2 regions of the Streptomyces sp. NPDC041814 genome follow, and region 2 is predicted to be linked to the other one. Evidence: riboswitches for the same ligand, from Rfam matches in the RefSeq annotation. Region 2 holds a riboswitch; the other holds the start of a gene.
What was found. Region 2 has a riboswitch for S-adenosylmethionine ahead of thrC (threonine synthase). Riboswitches for the same ligand answer to the same signal wherever they lie in the genome.
Positions count from the first base shown of each region.

Region 1: linked by a shared signal. The riboswitch ahead of ACZ6C6_RS01810 (aminotransferase class V-fold PLP-dependent enzyme) and the one ahead of thrC (threonine synthase) in region 2 are both predicted to bind S-adenosylmethionine.

Region 1 is NZ_JBVJAM010000001.1:392,896-396,293, reverse strand. Features, by position in the region: gene qcrB (cytochrome bc1 complex cytochrome b subunit) at 1-334, shown strand, start outside; gene trpD (anthranilate phosphoribosyltransferase) at 457-1,521, shown strand; SAM riboswitch class IV at 1,604-1,721, shown strand; gene ACZ6C6_RS01810 (aminotransferase class V-fold PLP-dependent enzyme) at 1,898-3,274, shown strand; gene ACZ6C6_RS01805 (Lrp/AsnC family transcriptional regulator) at 3,329-3,398, opposite strand, start outside.
Region 2 is NZ_JBVJAM010000010.1:117,474-120,871, reverse strand. Features, by position in the region: gene ACZ6C6_RS24740 (MoaD/ThiS family protein) at 292-570, opposite strand; gene thrC (threonine synthase) at 599-1,891, opposite strand; SAM riboswitch class I at 1,909-2,035, opposite strand; gene ACZ6C6_RS24730 (glucosyl-3-phosphoglycerate synthase) at 2,189-3,127, shown strand; gene ACZ6C6_RS24725 (alpha,alpha-trehalose-phosphate synthase (UDP-forming)) at 3,192-3,398, shown strand, end outside.

The sequences.
Region 1 (3,398 bases), on a different contig from region 2:
CCGGCGGATCTGCCTCGGCCTCCAGCGCCGCGACAAGGAGAAGGTGCTGCACGGCCGCGAGTCCGGGCTCATCAAGCGCCTGCCGCACGGTGAGTTCGTGGAGGTCCACGAGCCGCTGTCGCCGGAGGCCCGGTACGCGCTCACCGCGCACGAGCAGTACGAGCCGCTCGAGATCGGCCCGACGGTCGACGAGAACGGTGTGGAGCGCAAGGTCTCCGCGATCACCAAGGTCCGGGCGCGGCTCAGCAAGAGCCTGTACGGCGAGAACAACCAGATCGCCAAGCCCACCGCCGAGGAGTACAAGGAGATCACCAGCGGCCACGGCCACCACTGATCACCCGTTCTGATCGCCACGGCGAGAGCCCCGTCCATCCGCTGGACGGGGCTCTTTGCCGTCCCCGGGGCTCGATAGGGTGGAGCCGATCCCTTATCGGCTGTGGACCCCAGGAGCGGACCATGAACGTTGTGACCCCGGACGGCGGCGACAGCGTGGCGGCCTTCTCCTGGCCCAGCGTGCTGACCCCCCTGCTGCGCGGCGAGGACCTGAGCGCCGACGCCACCGCGTGGGCCATGAACCGCGTCATGAGCGGCGAGGCGACCGACGCGCAGATCGCCGGCTTCGCGGTCGCCCTCCGCGCCAAGGGCGAGACGGTCACCGAGGTCTCCGGCCTGGTCCGCGCGATGTACGAGCACGCCACGACCATCGAGGTCCCCGGCCGCACCGTCGACATCGTCGGCACCGGCGGCGACATGGCCAAGACCGTCAACATCTCGACCATGTCCGCCATAGTGATCGCGGGGACGGGGGCCAAGGTCGTCAAGCACGGCAGCCGCTCCGCCTCGTCGGCCAGCGGCTCCTCCGACGTGCTGGGCAAGCTCGGCGTGAACCTGGAGCTGTCCCCGCAGCGCGTCGTGGAGGTGGCCGAGGAGGCGGGCATCACCTTCTGCTTCGCGGTGCGGTTCCACCCCGCCCTGCGCCACGCGGCCAAGGCGCGCGCGGAGCTGGGCGCGCCGACCACGTTCAACATCCTGGGCCCGCTCACCAACCCCGCCCGGGTGCGCTCCCAGGCGATCGGGGTGGCCGACCTGCGCATGGCCCCCATCGTCGCGGGCGTCCTCGCCGAGCGGGGCAACTCCGCCCTGGTCTTCCGGGGCGACGACGGACTGGACGAGCTGACCACCACCGCGACCTCGCGGGTCTGGGTGGCCCGGAACGGTGTGGTCCGCGAGGAGACCTTCGACCCGCGCGACGTGGGCGTCGAGCTGGTCCCGGTGGAGGCGCTGCGCGGCGCCGACGCCTCGTACAACGCGGATGTGGCGCGCCGGCTGCTGGCCGGGGAGACCGGCCCGGTACGGGACGCCGTGCTGCTCAACTCGGCGGCGGCGCTGGTCGCGCTGGACCCGGGCGAGGGGCCGCTCACCGAGCAGATCCGGGCGGGTATGGAGAAGGCCGCCGAGGCGATCGACTCGGGTGCGGCCGGGCGGGCGCTGGAGAGATGGGTCGTCGCCAGCAACGCGTGAGCACGTCGATGTGCGGCAGGGCGCAGTCCGGATCGCGGACTGCGCCTTGCGCGTTCCCGTACGTATGGCAAGATGCTGCGCAGGTCATGAGTGACAGCGACTACGGCCCCGGCCCGCTGTCCGGCAACCCTCCGTCCGTGGCGGGGTGCCCCGGGTGAAGACCAGGCCGCAGGCAGCGAGGTCTGCGGCAAGCGCGGACCCCTCGACGTCGCGTGACGTCCACCCGTGGGGTCCTTGGTCCTCAGGGAGCCTCTTGTGAGCAAGCGAATGCGTTAGGGCCCGAGGCCCTTCTCCGCACACCCCTCTTCTCTTTCACTCCGTGCTGCCGCGTCTGCGCCGGTGCGCGGAATTCGCCTGCCTCTTACGGGAGTTCGCCATGTCTGTCTTCACCGCTGCCGCCGACCAGTCGCTTTGTGCCCCGCTGCCGGTTCTGGGCGAGGATGTCCTCGTCCCGCTGGTCACCGGTGGCGAGGTCGGCTACGCCGCGCTGGACTACGCGGCGAGCGCCCCGGCGCTGAAGCGGGTCTGGGACGACGTGGCCGCGTACGCCCCGTACTACGGCAGCGTGCACCGGGGCGCCGGATACCTCTCGCAGCTCTCCACGGACCTCTTCGAGTCGAGCCGGGCCACCGTGGCGGAGTTCCTGGGCTGCCGCCCCGAGGACCAGGTGGTCTTCACCCGGTCCACCACGGACTCGCTGAACCTGCTGGCCGCCGCGCTGCCCGCCGACTGCCAGGTCTTCGTCTTCGAGACCGAGCACCACGCCTCGCTGCTGCCCTGGCGCGACGCCCGCGTCACCTACCTGAACGCCCCGCGCACCCCCGCCCAGGCCGTCGCCACGCTGGAGCGGGCCCTCGCGGACCGTGAGCCCTACGGCCCCGCGCTGGTCTGCGTCACCGGCGCCTCCAACGTGACCGGCGAGCTGTGGCCGGTACGGGAGCTGGCCGCCGCCGCGCACGCCCACGGCGCGCGGATCGTCCTGGACGCCGCCCAGCTCGCCCCGCACCACCCCGTGGACATCGCCGGACTCGACGTGGACTGGGTCGCCTTCTCCGGGCACAAGCTGTACGCGCCGTTCGGCTCGGGCGTCCTGGCCGGCCGGGCGGACTGGCTGCGCGAGGCCGAGCCGTACCTGGCCGGCGGCGGCGCCTCCCGCACGGTGGCCCGGCGGGCGGACGGCGGCGTGGACGTCGAGTGGCACACCACGGCCGCCCGCCACGAGGCCGGCTCGCCCAACGTCATCGGTGTCTACTCCATCGCCTCCGCCTGCAAGGCGCTCACCGAGGCCGGATTCGACCGGCTGGTCGCCCGCGAGCAGCACCTCGTCCGCGAGGTCCTGGCGGGGCTGGCCGAGGTCCCCGAGGTGAAGGTGCTCTCGCTGTTCGGGGACGACGCGCCGAGGGTCGGCGTGATCTCGTTCGTGGTGGAGGGCTGGAACAGCTCGCACTTCGCCGCCGCCCTCTCCGCCGAGTACGGCATCGGGGTGCGCGACGGCCTCTTCTGCGCCCACCCGCTCGTGCGCACCCTGCTCGGCAGCGACCCGGGCGAGGCGGGGGAGTGCGGCGCGCCGGAGGCGGAGCCGGGGGAGCGGTCCCTGAACGCGATCCGCGTCAGCTTCGGCGCCGGGACCCCGGACGAGCACGTCGAGCGCTTCCTGCGCGCGGTCCGGGAGCTGGTGAGCGACGGGGCACGCTGGAAGTACCGCACCGAGGACGGCCGTTGCGTGCCGGACCGGGGCGCCGCTCAGGTCTGACGCGCCGGTGGGTCCGCCGGGTACGGGGTCCGTACCCGGCTTCGGCGTACGCCGTTACGCGTCCAGGCCGATGGAGAACGCGGCCTCCAGGTCGTGCTGCGAGTACGTACGGAAGGCGACATGG
Region 2 (3,398 bases):
ACTGCCCTGTGCAACAGGTCAATCGGACGACAATTCTGCGCAGCGCCGATCGCCCGAATACGAGGAATTCATAGGTTTGCAGGGCAAGTCGGGCCCGACAAAGGCGACTTAAGGCGCAAGAGGCGCAGGCACATTGGCTGCTTCTGATCGTGGCGCGGCGCATTCTCATATGCGAGGGGCACGGGCAGCGAAGGGGACTTCCCACACTCTACCCCGCTCAACCATGCAGAATTGCCCCCTCCGCTTCTCTCGCGGAGGGGGCAATTACGGTGACGCAACGGAGCCTTGGACTCAGCAGCCGCCGGCCACGGCGGGGATGATCGAGACGCCGGCACCGTCCGGGGTCGCCGCGTCGAGGCCGCCTTCAAAGCGCACGTCGTCGTCGTTGACGTACACGTTGACGAAGCGGCGCAGCTTGCCCTGGTCGTCCAGCACGCGGGCGGCGATGCCCGGGTGGTCCTTCTCCAGCGAGGCGATGACCTCGGAGAGGGTCGCGCCCTCGGCCGGAACCTCGGCCTGGCCGCCGGTGTAGGTGCGGAGGATGGTGGGAATGCGGACCTTGACGCTCATGGCGGTGCCTTCCTGGTGTCTCGGGTGGTCAGCTGGTGGCGAGTCCGGCGGCGCGGAAGGCGTCCAGGCTCGGGCGGATCGTGGCAGTCGCCTGCGAGGTGTCGGCCACCGCGTCCAGCGTCTTGAGGCCGTCGCCCGTGTTCAGGACGACGGTGGTGAGCGCCGGGTCGAGCAGGCCGGCCTCGATCAGCTTCTTCGTCACGCCGACCGTCACCCCGCCCGCGGTCTCGGCGAAGATGCCCTCGGTACGGGCCAGCAGCTTGATCGCGTCCACGACCTGCTCGTCGTTGACGTCCTCGACCGCGCCACCGGTGCGGCGGGCGATGTCCAGGACGTACGGGCCGTCGGCCGGGTTGCCGATCGCGAGGGACTTGGCGATCGTGTTCGGCTTCTGCGGGCGCACCACGTCGTGACCGGCCTTGAAGGCGGTGGAGACCGGGGAGCAGCCCTCGGCCTGGGCGCCGAAGATCTTGTACGGCTTGTCCTCGACCAGGCCGAGCTTGATCAGCTCCTGGAGGCCCTTGTCGATCTTCGTGAGCTGCGAACCGGACGCGATCGGGATGACGATCTGGTCGGGCAGCTGCCAGCCGAGCTGCTCGCAGATCTCGTACGCGAGCGTCTTGGAGCCCTCGCCGTAGTAGGGACGCAGGTTGACGTTGACGAACCCCCAGCCCTCGCCCAGCGGGTCGCCGATGAGCTCGGAGCAGAAGCGGTTGACGTCGTCGTAGTTGCCCTCGATGCCGACCAGCTCACCGCCGTAGACCGCGGCCATGACGACCTTGCCCTGCTCCAGGTCGTGCGGGATGAACACGCAGGACCGCAGACCGGCGCGGGACGCGGCGGCGCCGACCGCGCCGGCGAGGTTGCCGGTCGAGGAGCAGGAGAGCGTGGTGAAGCCGAAGGCGCGGGCGGCCTCGACGGCGATGGCGACGACGCGGTCCTTGAAGGAGTGCGTCGGGTTGCCGGAGTCGTCCTTCACGTACAGGCCGCCGGTCACGCCCAGCTCGCGGGCGAGGTTGTCGGCCTTGACCAGCTTGGTGAAGCCGGGGTTGAGATTGGGCTTGTCGGCCACGTCGGCGGGCACCGGCAGCAGCGGCGCGTAACGCCAGATGTTGTTCGGGCCGGCCTCGATGCGCTTCTTCAGCTCGTCGGAGGAGCCGCTCGGCAGGTCGTACGCCACTTCGAGCGGCCCGAAACAGGACGCACAGGCGAAAATGGGACCGAGTGCGAATCGTTCACCGCACTCGCGGCAGGAAAGAGCCGCGGCGGGACCGAGGTCCACGGAAGATTCGGTGCTTGCTGCGACGGTTTCAACAGCCATGATGGCGAGGCCCTTTCTCCTCATCTTCCTCACGGCGCTTTTCGCCGCGAGACGGAATTGGCACCTTCCCCACCTGACCTCGCGGTCGGCAGGAGGGTTGCCGGGACTTCAACGGGCCGTTCCCTCTGTCCCTCTGGATGAGCGCTGTGGCGACGGATCATGGATCCGTGCGTTTGTCGGCGGACCGACCCCGGCATGCGATGGCCGTCCGCGTTGTTCAAGACTGTAACCGAAGGACCGGACGGGTGAGATAGCCGTCCGTACCGCGAGATGGATCACATACAGGGAGTATCGACCGTGCTCGAAGAGGTCGAACGCTGGCTGACCAGGCGTTCCTGGTCGGCCGCCGACCACCCGCCGGCGAGCGTGCGGACCGCCGCGAACGGTACGGGCGTGAGCGTCATTCTACCGGCCCTCAATGAGGCCGCGACCGTCGGCGACATCGTCGCGACGATCCGGCGGGAGCTGATGGAACGCATTCCGCTGGTGGACGAGCTCGTCGTGATCGACTCGGGCTCCACGGACGCCACCGCCGAGGTCGCCCGCCGCGCGGGCGCCCGGGTCGTCCACCGCGACGCGATCCTGCCCCGCCTCCCCGCCGTCCCCGGCAAGGGCGAGGTGCTGTGGCGGTCGCTCCTGGTGACCAGCGGCGACATCCTGTGCTTCGTCGACGCGGACCTGAAGGACTTCTCGGCCGACTTCGTCTCCGGCATCGTCGGCCCGCTGCTCGCACACCCCGAGGTGCAGTTCGTCAAGGCGATGTACGACCGGCCGCTCGGCGAGCTGCCCGGCCAGGGCGGCCGCGTCACCGAACTGGTGGCCCGGCCCCTGCTCAATCTGCACTGGCCGCTCCTCGCGGGCTTCGTCCAGCCGCTGGGCGGCGAGTACGCCGTCCGCCGCTCGCTCCTGGAGCGGCTGCCGTTCCCGGTCGGATACGGGGTCGAGCTCGGCCTGCTCGTGGACGCGCTGCACACCGTGGGCCTCGACGCCCTCGCCCAGGTGGACGTCGGCGTCCGCGTCCACCGCCACCAGGACGGCCAGGCGCTCGGCCGGATGGCCGCCGCGATCTACCGCACCGCGCAGGTGCGGCTCTCCCGGGGCCATCTGGTGCGCCCCACGCTCACCCAGTTCGAACGCGGGCCGGACGGGTTCGTTCCGCGCACCTACCCCGTCGACACCCAGGAGAGGCCGCCCATGTGCGAGATCGAGGAGTACGTGGCACGCCGCGCGGCCTGATCACGACCCCACGCCGTCCGACTTCGTACGTTTGGGCGGATCGGGTTCGGGCTAGATTCCGGCCATGGTCTCCGAGCACGCCCCCCAGCCCGCTGCCCAGGTTCTCGTCGCGTCCAACCGCGGCCCCGTCTCGTACGCCGTGGGCGACGACGGCACCCTCGAAGCGAAACGGGGCGGGGGCGGGCTCGTCTCCGGCCTCAGCGCCGTGGACGACAAGATGTGGGTCTGCGCCGCCCTCGGCGACGGCGACCGCGAGGCGGTGCGCCGGGGG